Regions from separate parts of the Kitasatospora sp. NPDC089509 genome, predicted to be linked through region 2. Evidence: riboswitches for the same ligand, from Rfam matches in the RefSeq annotation. Region 2 holds a riboswitch; each other region holds the start of a gene.
The links. A riboswitch is a leader RNA that binds a small molecule or an ion and turns the genes downstream of it on or off. The one in region 2 is predicted to bind S-adenosylmethionine.
Positions count from the first base shown of each region.

Region 1: linked by a shared signal. The riboswitch ahead of ACIP4P_RS14405 (aminotransferase class V-fold PLP-dependent enzyme) and the one ahead of ACIP4P_RS01360 (IclR family transcriptional regulator) in region 2 are both predicted to bind S-adenosylmethionine.
Region 3: linked by a shared signal. The riboswitch ahead of thrC (threonine synthase) and the one ahead of ACIP4P_RS01360 (IclR family transcriptional regulator) in region 2 are both predicted to bind S-adenosylmethionine.

Region 1 covers NZ_JBIVHS010000005.1:487,319-493,295, reverse strand. The annotation lists gene ACIP4P_RS14415 (rhomboid family intramembrane serine protease) at 1-634, shown strand, start outside; gene ACIP4P_RS14410 (Lrp/AsnC ligand binding domain-containing protein) at 676-957, shown strand; gene ACIP4P_RS14405 (aminotransferase class V-fold PLP-dependent enzyme) at 973-2,337, opposite strand; SAM riboswitch class IV at 2,391-2,506, opposite strand; gene trpD (anthranilate phosphoribosyltransferase) at 2,779-3,855, opposite strand; gene ACIP4P_RS14395 (hypothetical protein) at 3,974-4,399, opposite strand; gene ACIP4P_RS14390 (heme-copper oxidase subunit III) at 4,796-5,416, shown strand; gene ACIP4P_RS14385 (c-type cytochrome) at 5,604-5,977, shown strand, end outside.
Region 2 covers NZ_JBIVHS010000001.1:353,388-359,364, reverse strand. The annotation lists gene ACIP4P_RS01370 (LuxR C-terminal-related transcriptional regulator) at 1-2,021, opposite strand, end outside; gene ACIP4P_RS01365 (hypothetical protein) at 2,424-2,597, shown strand; gene ACIP4P_RS01360 (IclR family transcriptional regulator) at 2,691-3,404, opposite strand; SAM riboswitch class I at 3,621-3,764, opposite strand; gene ACIP4P_RS01355 (FAD-dependent monooxygenase) at 3,848-5,359, opposite strand; gene ACIP4P_RS01350 (PadR family transcriptional regulator) at 5,413-5,977, opposite strand, start outside.
Region 3 covers NZ_JBIVHS010000018.1:3,742-9,718, reverse strand. The annotation lists gene ACIP4P_RS30215 (MoaD/ThiS family protein) at 327-605, opposite strand; gene thrC (threonine synthase) at 632-1,912, opposite strand; SAM riboswitch class I at 1,930-2,066, opposite strand; gene ACIP4P_RS30205 (glucosyl-3-phosphoglycerate synthase) at 2,217-3,221, shown strand; gene ACIP4P_RS30200 (trehalose-6-phosphate synthase) at 3,272-4,738, shown strand; gene otsB (trehalose-phosphatase) at 4,725-5,564, opposite strand; gene ACIP4P_RS30190 (DUF3263 domain-containing protein) at 5,908-5,977, opposite strand, start outside.

The DNA of each region.
Region 1 (5,977 bases), on a different contig from region 2:
CCAGGCCCGGATCTGCGCCGAGCAGCGCTACGAGCAGCGCTGGGGCGCCGTCCCCGCCGAACTGCTGACGGGCCACCCGCTCACCGCCGAGCAGCTGGCCGAGGCCCCCGCCCCGGTCCCCGGCTGCCCCGCCGCCCCGACCCCGGGCAAGCACCCGGCCGTGTCCGCCCTCACCGGCCTCTTCCTGCACGCCGGCTGGCTGCACCTGCTGGGCAACCTGCTCTTCTTCCACGTCTTCGGCCCCACCGTCGAACGGCGGGTCGGCCGGGCCAGGTTCCTCCTCTTCTACCTGGCGGCCGGCAGCCTGGCCTCGTACGGCTTCGCGCTCGCCGAGGCACACTCCCCCGACTCCACCCGGGTCCTGATCGGCGCCTCCGGGGCGATCTCCGCCGTGCTCGGCGCCTACCTGCGCTTCCACCCGCGGGCCAGGGTGACCACCCTGGTCCCACTGCTCCTCTTCCTCCCGCTGCGCTTCCCGGCCTGGCTGGTGCTCGGCCTCTGGTTCGCCCTGCAGTGGTGGTCGGTGCACTCGGCCGGGCCCGGAGTGGCCTACCTGGTGCACGTGATCGGCTTCTCGGCCGGCTTCCTGTACGCCTGCACCGTCGTCGGACACCCCCCGAGACGACCCGGCTGAGGCCCGATACGCTGACCGCACCCCATGAAGGAGCCCGCACCGTGATCACTGCCATCGTCCTGATCAAGACCAGCGTCGACCGCATCCCGGAGATCGCCGAGGCCATCGCCGCGATCGACGGCGTCAGCGAGGTGTACTCGGTGACCGGCGGCTACGACCTGGTGGCGATGGTCCGGGTACGCCGTCACGACGACCTCGCCGACGTCATCCCGGGCCGGCTCAACAAGGTCCCGGGCGTGGCACACACCGAGACCCAGATCGCCTTCCGCACCTACTCCCAGCACGACCTGGAAGCGGCCTTCGCGCTCGGCCTGGACGAGTAGGACGACGCGTGGGGCTCAGCCCTCGCGACGGGTGTCGACGACGCAACGGCCGCCCTCGTTGCGGTAGTTCCACGCCGCGCCGTCGGTGACCAGCTCGCGGACGGCGGTCAGGAAGCGCTCCACGTGCTCGTCCGGCGTGCCGGCCCCGAAGCTCACCCGGATCGCGTTCAGGCTGCGCTCCCCGGGCAGCGAGGACTCCGGCGCCCCGCACTCGGACGGCGCCACCTCCTCCTCCCCGAGCAGCGTCCGCACCAGCGGGTGCGCGCAGAACAGCCCGTCCCGCACCCCGATGCCGTACTCGGCCGACAGCGCGGCCGAGAAGTGCGAGCTGTTCCAGCCCCGGACCACGAAGGACAGCACGCCCACCCGGGCCGAGCCGGCGCCGAACAGGTTCAGCACCCGGACCTCCGGGATCTCCGCCAGCCCCGCCGTCAGCCGCTCGACCAGCTGCCGCTCCCGGGCCTCCAGCGCGTCGAAGCCGGCCTCGGTGAGCGCCCGACAGGCCGAGGCGATCGCGTAGGCGCCGATCACGTTCGGCGAACCGGCCTCGTGCCGGGCCGGGCCGGTGTGCCACTGCACCGCCACCGAGCCGTCCAGCTCCCGGGCCACCGTCCGGGTCGCCCCGCCGCCGGCCAGGTACGGCTCGGCCGCGTCCAGCCAGTCCGACCGACCGGCCAGCACCCCGGCCCCGAACGGCGCGTAGAGCTTGTGGCCGGAGAAGGCGATCCAGTCGACGTCCAGTTCGCGGACCGAGACCCGGTGGTGCGGGGCCAGCTGGGCCGCGTCCAGCACCACCCGGGCGCCGTGCCGGTGCGCGGTCGCGGTCAGCTCGGCGACCGGCCACAGCTCGCCGGTCACATTGGAGGCGCCGGTGACGCACAGCAGCTTCGGCCCCTCGGGCGCCGCGGCCAGCGCGCTCTCCAGCGCCGCCACCGCCTCGGCCCGCGAGCGCGGCGCCCGCAGGTAGTCGACCTCCAGCCCCGCGTGCGCCCAGGGCAGCAGCGAGGCGTGGTGCTCGGTCTCGAAGGCGAACACCCGGGTGCCGGCCGGCACCGCGCCGGCCAGCAGGTTGAGCGAGTCGGTGGTGGCCCGGGTGAAGACCACCTGGTCGTCGGCGCGCAGGTCGAGGAACTCGGCGACGGTCCGCCGGCTCTGCTCGAACAGGTCGGTGGACAGCTGCGACAGGTACCCGGCGCCGCGGTGCACGCTGCCGTAGTACGGCGCGTAGGCGGCGACGTCGTCCCAGACCCGCTGGAGCGCAGGCGCGCTGGCCGCGTAGTCGAGCGCCGCGTAACCGACCTTCTCGCCGCTGGCCAGCGGGACCTGGACGTCCTGGCCGAGGACGGCGAGCGGGGCGAGGGTTTCGACGGAGACGGACATGAGGATGCACTCCTTCTACGGGTCAGGGACCCCCGGGAGTGCTGCTCGTCGGGCGTCCGCGCTTGTCGCACGGACGGCTTCCGGCGACCCGGTCCTCACCCAGGGCACCCCGCCACGGACGGAGGGTTGCCGGACAGCCAGCTGGGGCTTGACGCTGTCACTCATGACCTGGCGAAGACTCTAGGTCGGGTACGTCGGACGGTCAAACAGTCATCCACCATCCGGACAGTGTTCTCGCCCGCTCGCCTCCGGGGCGCTCTGATCCGGTGCCGACGGTCGGCGCTCCCTCGCTCCTTCGTCGCTCCCTCGCTTCTCCCTTTCGGCACCGGCGCGCCCCTTCGGCTCGGGGCGGGGCACCGGGGGGCGGGGCGGGCGGAAGGGCCCGGGTCGGACGGGAAGGGCCCGGGGCGGCGGAACCGGCCCGGGCCCTCAACTGCCGCCTCAGATCCGGCTGGTGGCCTCCGACCAGCGCCGCAGCAGATCCTGCGCCCGGCCCGAGTCGATCGCCTCGGCCGCCCGCACCATGCCCGCCGCGAGCTGCTCCGTCAGCGGCGCGTCACCCAGGTCGAGCGCGACCAGTGCCGCCGCGGTGTTCAGCAGGACGGCGTCCCGCACCGGCCCGCGCTCCCCCGCCAGCAGTCGCCGGGCGACCTCCGCGTTGTACGCGGCGTCGGCCCCGCGCAGCGCCTCGATGCCGACCAGCTCGATGCCGACGTCCCGCGGGTCGAAGGTGGTCTCGGTGACCACCCCGTCGCGCACCACCCACACCTGCGAGGTGGTGGTGATGGTCAGTTCGTCCAGCCCGTCGTCGCCGCGGAACACCAGCGCGGTCGCCCCGCGCCGGGCCAGCACCCCGGCGATCAGCCCGGCGAGCCGGGTGTCGAAGCAGCCGACCGCGTGCGCGGTGACCTTGGCCGGGTTGGTCAGCGGACCGAGGATGTTGAAGGCGGTCGGCACCCCGAGGTCGCGTCGCGCGGTGGCGGCGTGCCGCATCGAGGGGTGGAACTTCGCCGCGAAGCAGAAGGTGAGCCCGACCTCCTCGGCCACCTGGGCCACCCGCCGGGGCGACAGGTCCAGCGCGACCCCGAGCTTCTCCAGCACGTCCGAGGAGCCGCTGGTGGAGGAGGCCGACCGGTTGCCGTGCTTGACCACCTTGGCCCCGGCCGCGGCCGCGACGATCGCCGACATGGTGGAGATGTTGACGGTCTTCGCCCGGTCGCCGCCGGTGCCGACGATGTCGACCGCCGGGCCGGGGATGTCCAGCGGCTCGGCGTGGTCGTACATCGCGTCGACCAGGCCGGAGATCTCCTCGACCGACTCGCCCTTGGCCCGCAGCGCCACCATGAACCCGGCCACCTGGACGGGGGACGCCTCGCCGCTCATGATCCGGTCCATCGCCCACGCGGTGGAGGAGCGGTCGAGGTCCTCCCCCTTCAACAACGCCGCCAGGAGGTCCGGCCAGGTGCGGACCACCTGCGCGGGGTCGGTACCACCGTTCGCAGGGTTCACGTTCACCATGGCTGACTCCAGCTGTTGTCGGTTCCCCGCTCCGGGGGACGTCCGTACGGATGGAGTCAGCCTATCGAGCGGCGGGGCGGCTACGGCCCCGACTTCTCTCCTACTGAGACGGCACCGCTCAACGGCTCGCCGGGGCCCGCTTGGCCAGCCGGGCCCGCAGCAGGACGGCGACCGCCTCGGCCAGCGCCACCGGGTCCACCGGGTGGGAGATCGCGGCATCGGCCCGGCTCCAGGCGGCCAGCCAGGAGTCCTGCGGCCGGCCGATCAGCACCAGCACCGGCGGGCAGCCGTAGATCTCGTCCTTGAGCTGGCGCCCGAGGCCCAGCCCGCCGGCCGGAACCGCCTCGCCGTCCAGCACGCAGAGGTCGATGCCGCCCTTCTCCAACGCCTTGAGCACCGCGGGGGTGGTCGCGCACTCCAGGTAGGACAGCTCCGGAAGATCCTCGGCGGGCCGACGGCCGAGGGCCGTCAGCACCTGCTCGCGGGTGTTGCGGTCGTCGCTGTAGACGAGGACGGTGAGCGTCTCGTCGGTCGTGTACGCCATGGACCCTGCTCCCTCAAGTGTGATCCGGACCACGTTCACCTGATCCGGATGCTACCCCCGTTTCCCCCGTCACCGGTCCCCCTCGCGCACGTTCCCCCTCAAGCCGACGCGCCCGCCGCTCACCCGCCCGGAGGACGGCCCGTCACCCCACCCCGCCCGGTCCACCCGGACGGCCCATCCGGGGTCCTCTCCCCTACAACCCGCGACTGCGCCGTCCGCGCAACGACGCACTGGGCAAGGGGGTGGCGGGCCCGACAGAGGAACCGTCAGAAAAGGGACACCCCACTGCTCAGCCCCCGTACGGCCCCCTCGCCGCCCTTCAAGCGGGCATACCGCACGCACCGGACACTCCGAGGGACACCCCCCGACGTGAAGACGGAATAAGGGACCGACATAATGTCCGTCGTGGCGACAGCAACAGCAACAGAAACCGGGCACGCGCACGGATCGGTCAATCGACCGAACATGGTCAGCGTCGGAACGATCGTCTGGCTCAGTTCCGAGCTGATGTTCTTCGCGGCGCTCTTCGCGATGTACTTCACGCTCCGCTCCGTCAAGGGAGCCGAGTTCTGGGCCGAGAAGGCGCACGCCCTCAACGTGACGTTCTCCTCGATCAACACCACGATCCTGGTGCTCTCCTCGCTCACCTGCCAGCTCGGCGTGTTCGCCGCCGAGCGCGGTGACGTGAAGAAGCTCCGCGCGTGGTTCGCCCTCACGTTCTTCATGGGCGCGATCTTCATCGGCGGTCAGGTCTACGAGTACACCGAGCTGGTCAAGAACGACGGCCTCTCGCTGTCCTCGGACCCGTACGGCACGGTGTTCTACCTGACCACCGGCTTCCACGGTCTGCACGTGACGGGCGGTCTGATCGCCTTCCTGCTGGTCCTCGGACGGACGTACGCAGCCAAGCGCTTCACTCACGAGCAGGCCACCGCCGCGATCGTCGTGTCCTACTACTGGCACTTCGTCGACGTCGTGTGGATCGGTCTGTTCGCGACCATCTACCTGATCAAGTAACCAGCTGATCAGGTCGCTGGCCACCGGCTGCGGCCCCCGCCCTCACCGGCGACGGGCCGCTTCTGCCGGTGCCGACGCTCCCACCGACCGACCGCGCGCGCAGCCTTGGACAGGCAGCCTCGTGCCGGCCAGACCGGCAGCCGGGTGCACCCACCAGTCGACCAGATCCTGACACCGGGGTTATTCCGTGAAAAAGCTCTCCGCACGACGGCGCCACCCATTGGCGGCGCTGGTCGTCCTACTTCTCGCCCTGGCGGCAACCGGGGGGCTGTACGGCATGTTCGCGCCCGCCGACAAGGCGCAGGCCGACGTCGCCGCGCAGTCGCTCGCGATCGATGAGGGCAAGAAGCTCTTCGCCGTCGGCTGCTCCTCCTGCCACGGCCTGAACGGCCAGGGCAGCAGTGACGGTCCGAGCCTGGTCGGCGTGGGCTCCGCCGCCGTCGACTTCCAGGTCGGTACCGGTCGCATGCCGGCCCAGCAGCCCGGTGCCCAGGTGCCGCGCAAGAAGGCCATCTACACCCAGGGCGAGATCGACCAGCTCGCCGCCTTCGTCCAGTCGCT
Region 2 (5,977 bases):
TGGTGGTTCCCCTCGTACCCGTGCAACAGCCCTCTGGCGTACCGGAGTTCGTTCCACTCCCAGGAACTGTCGGCGCTGTCCGCCGCCCGGCGGTCCTCCGTTCGCCCGCGTGCTAGCAGCCGCCACGCCACCTCCCGCTCGCCGAGCTCGTACCGGGCGAGGGCGACCATGGCCGTCAGGTGGGGCAGCCGGATGCCGCGTTCCGTGCAGGCGTCCAGCAGCGGAGCGTTCTCGGCCAGGACGCGGCCGAACTCGCCTGCCATCAGGGCGGCTTCGGCCCGGACGCTGGTCAGGCACTGGTGGCCGACGTCGGTCGGGTCCGGCAGCGCGGGCGGCGCCGGGAGGCACGCGTCGGCGAGGGCGCGGGCGTCGGCGAGCCGGTCGGCCCACTGCAGCAGGGTGGCCGCGCTGCCGAGCCAGCTGGTGCGGATCCTCGGGTCGACGGGCTCGGGCGACGCCAGTCGTGGCAGCACCAGGTCGAGCACCTCGGCGGCGGACACCCGGCCCGCCCCCGCGTCGTACTCCGCGACCAGGGCCCGCATCAGCGGCTCGATCGCGGCGGGCGCGGTCGCCGCCGACTCCCGCATCCGGGCCACCGCGTCGCGCCAGGCGACGGCGTCGTGCGAGGCGATGAGGGCGGCGACGGAGCGCAGCGCGTCGGCGCAGCCGGCGTGGTCCGCTGTCCGGCTCTCGCGGTGCAGCACCCGCAGCGCGGTGTCCGTGCGCCCTTGTGCGGCGAGGGCCGTGCCGAGGGCGGGCGCGACGGCGGCGCGGTCGCCGGGGTCGGCGTGCAACTCCAGTGCGGCGCGCAGGCGGCGGACGCCGGCGTCGGCGTTGTGGGGCAGTTCGAGCGCGCCCAGGCGCTGGGTGACGTCGGCGCGGCGGCCGGGGGCGAGCGGGCCGGTGAGCGCGTGCCGCAGGAAGGCGATGGCCTCCGCCGTCCGGCCCGCACGGAGCGCCTCCTCGGCGGCGTCCTCCAGGGACTGGGTCATCCACTCCTCGCCGGGCGGGTCGAGGTGCAGGAGGTGGGCGGCGACGGTTGTGGCGGGCGCGCCGCGTTCGTCGAGCGTGCGCGCAAACCGGCCGCGCAGCAGGGCCAGTTCGGCGGGGTCGGCGGCGGCGAGGGCGGCCTCGCGGGCCTGCGGCGCGGACAGGACCCGCGCGAGGTGGTCGGCGCCCGCCGGGAGGGTGCGGAACTCCGGGCACAGGGCGGCGACTTCGCGCAGCACGGCGGGCGGTTCCTGAGCCGGTTCCGGGGCCAGCATGTGCTGCGCGGCGACGGCGAGCGCGAGGGTGAGAGCGCGGGCGAACGGGTCGGCGCGGGACTCGATCCAGTCGGCGATGGTTCGCCGGTAGCGACTGGGGCCCGGCTCCCCCGCCGCGTCGGCGAGCAGGGCGTGGACGAGGGCGGGGTTGCCGTCGGCCGGGCGGAGCCACGTCCCGGCGCAGGTCGGGGCCCCGGCGGCCGCCGCGAGCCGCGCCACGGCGGGCGGGCTGAGCGGATCCAACTGCAGCGCACTCCCGGTGGCTTCCGGCAACGGGCCGACGGACCCCCCGGTGCCCGCGGTCAGCACGACGAGCACCGGTAGCCCCGCCAACCGGCGGGCCAGGTAGCCGATCCAGCGCTTCGACGGTTCGTCGGCCTCGTGCAGGTCGTCGACGGCCAGCAGCACGGGCTGCCGACGGGCTTCGCGGGCGAGTTCGGCGAGGAGGTCGTGGAACGTCCGTTGTTCGGCCACGGATGACTCGGTGGCGAAAGGTATCTCCGTTTCCGTCCCGGGGAAGAGTTGCCGGAGCAGGGCGAACGGGAACCCGGCCTCCTCACGCGCACCGCGTGCCCGTCGGACGGACATCGCTCCGCACACCGACTCCTGCCGGAGCACGGCTTCGAGCAGCGCGGTGCGTCCCATTCCGGGTAGTGCTCTGACCATCAGCCACCGCCCCCGTCCGGCCCGTGCGGACGCTCCTGCGGCGACGGCGATCGCGCCTTCCCCGTCCCGTTCGACCAGCGGGTTTCCCACTCATGCCCTCCTGCGGCGGATCGATCTCGATTGAGCAGATCATGACATAGCAGAGCGTGGGAATGTGCCGACTATCAGTCATATTTCCAGCCCGGACAGTTCGTACTCCCCCGTGCCGCCCGCGCCTGCCCGGCCGGATTCCAGAAAGGCACCTCCGACCGGGACCGCCCGACCGCACACGGAGGACGGGACCGAGGGATACCCGTACGGGAGACCAGGGCTTCGGCACCGCCGTCGGACGTGATGTCCGGGCGGCGGGTCGCGAGGCCGGACCGGACGAGGGGCATCGCGGCACGGGCGACGGAGGGCGGGAACCCGGGGAAGCTCGCCGGCCCGGCCAGGGAGGGCGCGGTTGCCGAGAGACGCGAGGCCGCGAAGAAGGCCAGGGCGCCCCTGCCCGTCATGTCCACCGGGCGTGCGCGGTCGGCCGCGCTGTACCTGCTCCTCTTCCCGGCCGTCGGAGTGTGGCTGACCTCGGGATTCACCTACGCCTACCGGGCCGATCCCGGCCCGGCGATCTGGGCGCTGGTCGTCGTCCTGGCGGCCGTGGTGCCCCGGTCACTGGGTCTCGCCTGATCACCACGGTCTCCGGGCGCTCCGCCGCCCCGCTCGACGCGGAGGCGGGACGGCGGAATCCGGACCGCGGAAGCCCGACGGCGGACGCCCCGGTCAGGGGCGGCGCAGGGCTTCGGTGAGGTGCCCGGCCGCCTCGACGACGGCCTGGGAGAGGCGGGCGCCGGGGTGCCGGGTGAGCCGTTCGATCGGCCCGGAGACGGAGACCGCCGCCACCACCCGGTTGGACGGGCCGCGCACCGGGGCGGAGACGGAGGCGACGCCGGGCTCGCGCTCGCCGATGGACTGGGCCCAGCCGCGGCGGCGCACTCCGGCGAGGGCGGTGGCGGTGAAGCGGGCACCCTGGAGGCCGCGGTGGAGGCGCTCCGGCTCCTCCCAGGCGAGCAGCACCTGCGCGGCGGACCCGACCTTCATCGGCAGCGCGAGGCCGACCGGGACGGTGTCGCGCAGGCCGAAGAGGCGCTCGGCGGCCGCCACGCAGATCCGGATGTCGCCCTGCCGGCGGTAGAGCTGGGCGGTCTCGCCGCTGACGTCGCGCAGGTGGGTGAGGACCGAGCCGGCGGCCGTCAGCAGGCGGTCGTCACCGGCGGCGGCCGAGAGCTCGGCGAGCCGCGGGCCGAGGACGAACCGGCCCTGCAGGTCCCGTCCGAGCAGGCGGTGGTGCTCCAGTGCGACGGCGATCCGGTGCGCGGTGGGCCGGGCCAGGCCGGTGGCGTCGACCAGCCCGGCCAGGGTGGCCGGACCGGACTCCAGGGTGCCGAGGATCGAGGTGATCTTGTCGAGCACGCCGACGCCGCTCGTGATCTCCAGGTTCTCCATGGACGGGTACTCCAGTCTCAGTTCCCGTGAGCGAAGGGTGGGTTCGGCTCACGGGTGCTCCACAGGGGGTGGGGTGGGGAGCGGGGGTGGTCAGCGAGAACAGGCCTGGAAAGTCGGCCACATGCCTGCGCCGGACACGAGACGGGTACGCGAAAGGGCCGGGGCGGGAAGCGCCCGGGCGAAGGACAGCACTGAGAGCACCGTGTCTCCTCATCTTTTCCCGCGCCACGTTGGCGACAGGCCGGAGTTGGCACTGACCCCGGACGGCACGGCGTGTACTTCGGACGCCGGGTCGAACGGGGAGTTGCCGGGGCTTCGTAGGGCCGGTCCCTCCACCCCTCTGGATGATTCGCGGAGAACGATACAAGACTTCCCGGGCATCTCGCCAAATCTTTTCCCGGCCCACACACCCGGGGCCCTGCCGCCCGGCCGTCTCAGGCCACCCGCGCCCCCTCCCCCGCCGGCTCGCCGAACCAGTGCCGCAGGGCCTGCCGGAGCCCGTCGGGGTCCTCCTGCTCGGCATCGCGCAGCAGCCAGCCGGTGTGCCCGTCCGGCCGGAGCAGGACGGCGCGGAGCCCGGGCTGCTCCGGGCAGTCCGCCGTGACGGTGGTCACCCGGTCCGCCCAGCCCGCCGCCGCTTCGCCCACCGCCGCTCCGCGAACTCCCGCACCGCTGCCGCCCGTCAGGTCGAGCAGCAGACCGCGGCCCGGGGCGAGCAGCTCGGACAGCCGGGTCGGGCCCGGGGCCGTGCTCAGGGTGAGGTCGGGGGCCAGCCGCCCGAGCCAGGGGTGGGCGGTGTCGGGGTGCGTGCCGTAGCGGGTGTCCAGTCCGGTGACGGTCTCGGCGAGGGCGCGGTTGCCCGCGGGGTGGCGGGCGACCCGGGTGAACAGGTCGACGAGCGGCCCGAGTCGGTCGTCCGCGGCGCCCAGCAGCACCTGGGCCCGGGTGGAGGCCAGGACGCGCGCGCCCGCCGCGTGGCGTTCCTCGTGGTAGCTGTCCAGCAGGTGCGCGGGGGCGGTGCCGCGCACGGTGGCGGCGAGCTTCCAGCCCAGGTTGAACGCGTCGTCCAGGGCGAGGTTGACGCCGATCGCGCCGGCCGGCGGGTGGATGTGCGCGGCGTCCCCGGCCAGCACGACCCGGCCCCGGACGTACTCGGCGGCCTGCCGGGCGGCGTTGCCGAACCGGGTGGTCCAGCGCGCGGCGCGCAGGTCGACGGGGCGGCCGAGCGCCTCGGCGACGGCGGCGCGCAGCCGGTCGAGGGTGACCGGCTCGTCCCGGTCCGCCGGGGGCTGCCGGTCGGCGGTGATGATCCTCACGTAGCCGGGGCGGGGGATCACGAAGACGCTTCCGCCGGGGCCGGTGGACACGCCGAAGGGCAGCGCCGCCGGGTCGGCGGGTTCGACGTCGCCGAGCAGTGTGAAGGCCGTCGACGCGGTGCCGGGGAAGTCGATGCCGGCCTGTCGGCGGACGGTGCTGCGGCCGCCGTCGCAGCCGACCGCGTAGCCGGCCCGGACGTGGTGTTCGCGGCCGTCGGCGACGACCGTCGCGGTGACGCACTCGGCGTCCTGGGTCAGGGCGCGCAGCTCGTGTCCGCGCCGGATGTCCGCGCCCAGCGCGAGCGCGTGCGCCTCCAGCACCTCCTCGACCCGGGTCTGCGGGATGCCCAGTGAGAACGGGTGGTCGGTGTGGGCGCCGGCGAGGGTGAGCGTCACCGGCAGTCCGGAGAACGCGGCGTGCGGGACCTGCCAGCCCTCGCCGATGAACCGGTCGGCGAGGCCGCGCCGGGCCAGCAGGTCCAGGGCGCGGGCGTTGAGGTTGAAGCCCCGGCAGTAGGGCGGGCGTTGCGGGTGACGTTCGAGGACGACGGTGTCGACGCCGGCGAGCCGGAGCTCGATCGCGAGCAGCAGGCCGGCCGGTCCGGCTCCGACGATCAGCACCTCGGTCATTCGGTGGTCCGCTCCCTCTTCGGATCGGGTGGCTCCTTCGGTCAGCACCTCGGTCATCGGGTGGTCCCCTCCCCGTCCGTCGGGCCGGTCCAGGTCCAGCCGTCCTCGGAGCGCTCGACCTCGGGCCAGGACAGGCGGCCGTCGCCGATCTCGGCGACGGTGCGCCGGGTCCACGCCAACTCGGCCTCCCAGGCGTGCAGGGCGCACTCGACCTCGATCATGAACAGCCGGGGCGCCTTCCCGGCGCCGACCGTGTCGGCCAGCACCGCCTTCGTCTCCTCGATCCGCCGGACCAGGTGCCCCGCCCGTTCGGTCAGTGCCGCCGCCGCGCCGTCGGGGCCGAGCGCACCGAGGTATGACACCGCGGCCATGAACTTCGGGTACTCGGCGACGGGCCTGCGGAGGAGTTCGTCGATCCAGCCGACGAACTCGTTCCGGCCCAGTTCGGTCGTCGCGTACACGGTGCGTTCGGGCCGCCGGCCGTCGCGCGCCGTCTCCACCGGCTCGATCCAGCCGTGCCGCACCAGGGCCTCGACGGTGTCGTAGAGCGAGCCGGAGTTGACCTTGAAGCTGCTGTCCTTGTGGCGTTCCCGCAGGATGGCGGCCATCTCGTAGGGG
Region 3 (5,977 bases), on a different contig from region 2:
ACAAACCGGAAGGAACTCGGCATTCGTCGCCGGACATAGCGGACGAATTACCCAAATGCCCGCAGGAATTCTGACATCTGCCTGACATGTTTCCCGGGAACCGCCCCGGGCCGGTCCCGCCGGTCGGACGACCTCCGGCGAAGCACCCCGTGCGCCGGAAGGGCGGCCCTGTTCCCAGCAGAGCCACACTCTACTCCGACTTGAGCGGGAAATATTCCCGCCGAAATGCGAACGCGCCGCCCGCGCGTACGGAGAGTGGAATTCCGTACGCACGGGCGGCGCGGGGCGACCCGGAAAGCAACCCGGAAACGCGACCGCCGAACGACTCAGCAGCCGCCGGCCACCGCCGGAATGATCGAGACGCTGGCGCCGTCCCCGATCTCGGTCGCCAGGCCCTCGGCGAACCGCACGTCATCGTCGTTCACGTACACGTTGACGAAGCGGCGCAGCTTGCCGGTGTCGTCCAGGATCCGGGCCGAGATGCCCGCGTGGTTCTGCTCCAGGTGGGCGATGACCTCGGCCAGGGTGGCCCCCTCGGCGGTCACCTCGGCCGCACCGCCGGTGTAGGTGCGCAGGATGGTGGGGATGCGGACGTTGGCGCTCATGGCTCTCCTAGCGGGGTGGGGGTGGTTCAGGCGGACGCGAGACCGGCGGAGTGGAAAGCGTCCAGCGTCGGGCGGATGACGGCGGTAATCCCGGCCTCGGAGACGGCGTCCAGGGTCTTCAGGCCGTCGCCGGTGTTGATCGCGACGGTCTCCTTGGCCGGGTCCAGCTGACCCGTCTCGACCAACTTCTTCAGCACGCCGACGGTCACCCCGCCCGCGGTCTCGGCGAAGATGCCCTCGGTCCGGGCCAGCAGCCGGATCGCCGCCACGACCTCCGCGTCCGTGACGTCCTCGACCGCACCGCCGGTGCGGCGGGCGATGTCCAGCACGTACGGGCCGTCCGCCGGGTTGCCGATCGCCAGCGACTTGGCGATGGTGTCCGGCTTCACCGGCTTGATCACGTCCCGGCCGGCCTTGAACGCCGCCGACACCGGCGAGCAGCCCTCCGCCTGGGCGCCGAAGATCCGGTACGGCCGGTCCTCGACCAGCCCCAGCCTGATCAGCTCCTGCAGCCCCTTGTCGATCTTCGTCAGCTGGGAGCCGGAGGCGATCGGGATGACGATCTGCTCCGGCAGGCGCCAGCCCAGCTGCTCGCAGATCTCGTACGCCAACGTCTTGGAGCCCTCGCCGTAGTACGGCCGCAGGTTGACGTTGACGAAGCCCCAGCCCTCGCCGGCCGGGTCCCCGATCAGCTCCGAGCAGAAGCGGTTCACGTCGTCGTAGTTGCCCTCGATGCCGACCAGCTCGCCGCCGTACACCCCGGCCATCACGACCTTGCCCTGCTCCAGGTCGTGCGGGATGAAGACGCAGGACCGGAACCCGGCCCGGGCCGCCGCCGCGCCCACCGCGCCGGCCAGGTTGCCGGTGGAGGAGCAGGACAGCGTGGTGTACCCGAACGCCCGGGCCGCCTCGATCGCGCAGGCCACCACCCGGTCCTTGAACGAGTGGGTGGGGTTGCCGGAGTCGTCCTTGATGTGCAGCTGCGCGGTGAAGCCGAGCTCACGACCCAGGTTGTCCGCCTTGACCAGCGGGGTCCAGCCGGGGTTCAGGTTGGGCTTGGAGGCGACGTCGGCCGGCACCGGCAGCAGCGGCGCGTAGCGCCAGATGGACGCGGGGCCGGACTCGATCCGCTTGCGCAGCTCCTCGGCGCGCTCGCTCCCGAACTCGTAGGCGATCTCCAGCGGCCCGAAGCACTCCAGGCAGGCGAAGCTGGGGCCGAGCGGGAACCGGGTTCCGCACTCCCGACAGGACAGCGCGGCGGCGGGGCCGAGGTCCACGGAAACAGGTGCGGCAGTGTCGATGGCCATGATGGCGGAGGCCTCTCTCCTCATCTTCCCCGCGGCGCGGTCGCGCCACAGGCCGGAATTGGCACCTGTCCCGCCGGGGCCTGTCGACAGACAGCCGAGCGAGAAGGTTGCCGGGACGTCAACGGGCCGTTCCCTCAGTCCCTCTGGATGAGCTTGTGAAATTGTGGTGGTGCGCAACGGTGACCCCGGCGTGCAAAGGTCCGACCGCTGTACGAAGACTGTATCCGAAGGCGTCACCCCTGAACGGGTCCGTCCGCCAAGCGAGATGAGCCGTTCCACCCCGATCCCGCCGAGGAGAGTCACCGTGCCCGCCGAACCGATCCCCGCGCTCCTCCCACAGGCGGCGTCCTGGCTCCGCCGCCGCTCGTGGAGCGCGACCGACCGGCCGGTGCACACCCTGCTGGAGGCCAAGCGGCGCACCGGCCGCACCGTCAGCGTCGTCCTCCCGGCCCTGGACGAGGAGGCCACCGTCGGCGACATCGTCCGCACCGTCCGGCGCGAGCTGATGGAGCGGATCCCCCTGGTGGACGAACTCGTCGTGGTGGACTCCGGCTCCGCCGACGCCACCGCCGCCGTCGCCGCCGCCGCGGGCGCCCGGGTGGAGCACCGCGACCGGATCCTGCCCCGGCTGCCCGCCGTCCCCGGCAAGGGCGAGGTGCTCTGGCGCTCGCTGCTGGTCACCCGCGGCGACATCGTCTGCTTCGTGGACGCCGACCTGCGCGAGTTCGACCCGGCCTTCGTCTCCGGCATCGTCGGCCCGCTGCTGACCGACGAGTCCGTCCAGCTGGTCAAGGCCATGTACGACCGCCCGCTGGAGACCGAGAGCGGGGCGGTCCTGCCGGTCGGCGGCGGCCGGGTCACCGAACTCGTCGCCCGCCCGCTGCTCAACCTGCACTGGCCGGAACTCGCCGGCTTCGTCCAGCCGCTCGGCGGCGAGTACGCGGCCCGCCGCCCGCTGCTCGAACGGCTGCCCTTCCCCACCGGCTACGGCGTCGAGCTCGGTCTGCTGGTCGACGCCCTGGAACTGGTCGGACTGGACGCCCTGGCCCAGGTCGACGTCGGCGTCCGGCACCACCGCCACCAGGACGGCCAGGCCCTCGGCCGGATGGCCGCCACCATCTACCGCACCGCCCTGGAACGGCTCGACCGCACCCACCGCCTCAAGGCCTCCGCCGACCTGGTCCACCCCCACCTCACCCAGTTCAGCCGCGACCCGGACACCCGCGCCTTCACCGCCCACACCCACCCGGTGACGGCCCTGGAGCGCCCGCCGATGCACACCGTCCCCGAGTACGCGACCCGCCACTGAACCGCCTGCCGAAACGTTTGCCGACCCGACCCCCCGGCAACATCCCAACCATGGGCGATCTCACGACCGAACGTTCGAGTGCGACCGGCACCGCCCCCGTCCTGGTGGCCTCCAACCGGGGACCGGTGTCCTTCAGCACCGCCGACGACGGCACACTGACCCTGCGCCGCGGCGGCGGCGGCCTGGTCTCCGGCCTGTCCGCGATCGACGACCCGGACGCCGTCTGGGTCTGCGCCGCCCTGAACGACGCCGACCGCAGAGCCGCCCGGGAGGCCCCCGAGGGCCGGCTCGACCGGGCCGGGCACGAGGTCGGCGGCCAGGCCGTACGGATGCTCGACATCGACCCGGAGACCTTCGCCCGCGCCTACAACGGCGTCGCCAACTCCACCCTCTGGTTCGTCCACCACCTGCTCTACGCGACGCCGACCGCACCCTCCTTCGACGCCGGTTTCCGCACCGAGTGGGCCGCCTACCGGGCCTACAACGCCGCCTTCGCGGACGCCCTGGCCGCCGAGGCCGCCCCGGGCGCCGCGGTGCTGGTGCAGGACTACCACCTGTCCCTCGCCCCGGCCCTGCTCCGCGCGGCCCGCCCCGACCTGCGGATCGGCCACTTCTCCCACACCCCGTGGGCCCCGCCCGAGTACTACCGGCTGCTCCCCGACGACGTCGGCCGGGCCGTGCTGACCGGCATCCTCGGCGCCGACCGGGCCGGGTTCCTCACCGAACGCTGGGCCCGCGCCTTCGCCGCCTGCTGCGCGGACCTCCTCGGCGCCACCGTCGACCACGAGGCGCTCACCGTCACCCACGCGGGCCGCACCACCCGGCTCGGCGTCCACGCCCTGGGCGCCGACGCCGACTTCCTGCGCGAGCGCGCCCACCGCCCCGACGTGGACGAACGCCTGGCCGTCCTGCGCGACGCCGTCGGCGACCGCCGCACCGTCGTCCGGGTGGACCGCACCGAGCTGAGCAAGAACATCGTCCGCGGCCTCCAGGCCTACCGGCACCTGCTCCGCACCCGCCCCGAGTGGCACGACCGGGTGGTGCACATCGCCTTCGCCTACCCCTCCCGCACCGACCTCGCCGAGTACCGCGACTACACCGCCGCCGTCCGACGCCTGGCCGAGGAGATCGACGCCGAGTTCGCCACCCCCACCTGGCGGCCGCTGATCCTGCACGTCGACGACGACTTCCCGCGCTCCCTGGCGGCCTACCGCCTCGCCGACGTCGCCCTCGTCAACCCGATCCGGGACGGCATGAACCTGGTCGCCAAGGAGGTCCCGGTGGTCTCCGACCGGGGCTGCGCCCTCGTCCTCTCCCGGGAGGCCGGCGCCCACGCCGAGCTCAAGGACGACGCCCTCACCGTCAACCCCTACGACGTGATCGCCACCGCCGAGGCCCTGCACGCCGGACTCACCATGAGCCCGGAGGAGCGCGCCGACCGCACCAAGCGGCTCGCCGCGGCGGCCACCGCGCTCCCCCCGCAGCAGTGGTTCCTGGACCAGCTCAACGCGCTCTGACCGCCCGTCCCAAGCCCTCCAGCAGCTCCACCACGCCCGCGGGCCCGTCGACCACCAGATCCGCCCGGTCGGCGAGCTCGCGCACCGGCGCGTCCCCCACCGCCCCGGCGCACACCAGCAGCCCGGCGACGCCGTCCCCGCGCAGCTGCTCCACCGCCGCGAAGGCCGCCACGTCCCCCAGGTCGTCCCCCGCGTAGAGCACCGAGCGGGCCCCGCGCTCCCGCAGGAACCCGGTCAGCGCCGCCCCCTTGTCCACCCCCGGCGGCCGCAGCTCCAGCACCAGCCGCCCGGGCTCCACCACCAGCCCGTGCTCGGCCGCCAGCTCCCCCACCGGCGCCCGCAGCAGCTCCAGCGCCCGTTCCGGCTCCGCCGTCCGCCGGGTGTGCACCGCCACCGAGCGCCCCTTGTCCTCCACCCACGTCCCCTCGGGCGCCCCCACCCGGGCCAGCACCCCCGGCAACGCCGCCCGGGCCCCGGCCACCCCCGGATGCACCTCCGGCGCCGTCAGCACGCCCCCCTCCCAGCGCTCGGCCCCGTAGTGCCCCAGCACCACCAGCCCCGGTACCCGGGCGAACCCGCCGTACTCCGCCGCCACCCCGGCCGGCCGCCCGGTGACGACCACCACGGCCCGCACCACGGACGCCAGCCCCCGCAACGCCCCCACCACCCCCGGATGCGCCCGCGCCAGCGCCGGATCCGCCACGATCGGCGCCAACGTCCCGTCGAAGTCCAACGCGACCACCGCATCCCCCGGCGCCGCCACGATCGCCCGCCACCCGTCCCGCCCGGCACCAGTGACCGGCACACCCATCTCGTCAAGAGCCATACCCAGGCCCATACCCACCCCCGTCCACCCCACCACCCCAGCGAGCGCGCAGGGCGAAAGCCCGCGCGCCCGCAAAGAACCACCCCCTAACCCGCACCCACCCACCCCCCCCAGCACCCCCACCCCACCCCACCCCACGAACCAACCCAGGCGAGAGGGACGCGCTGCGGGAGGGGGCGGTGGAGGGGGTGGCCGCGGAGAGGGGCGTAACGGGTGATTTTCAGACTGCCAACGGCGGCCAGGCATACGCGGACAGGGTCGGCAGTCCGAAAATCACCCAGCCCCCGGAGCACCCACCCCCGGAACCGCCCCCGGCGTCACCCACCCTCCCGAAAGCCCCCCGTCAACGAGCCTCCCGCCGGGCCTCCCGGACCCGCCGCAGCCGGTTCACCAGCACCGGCGCGAACGCCAAC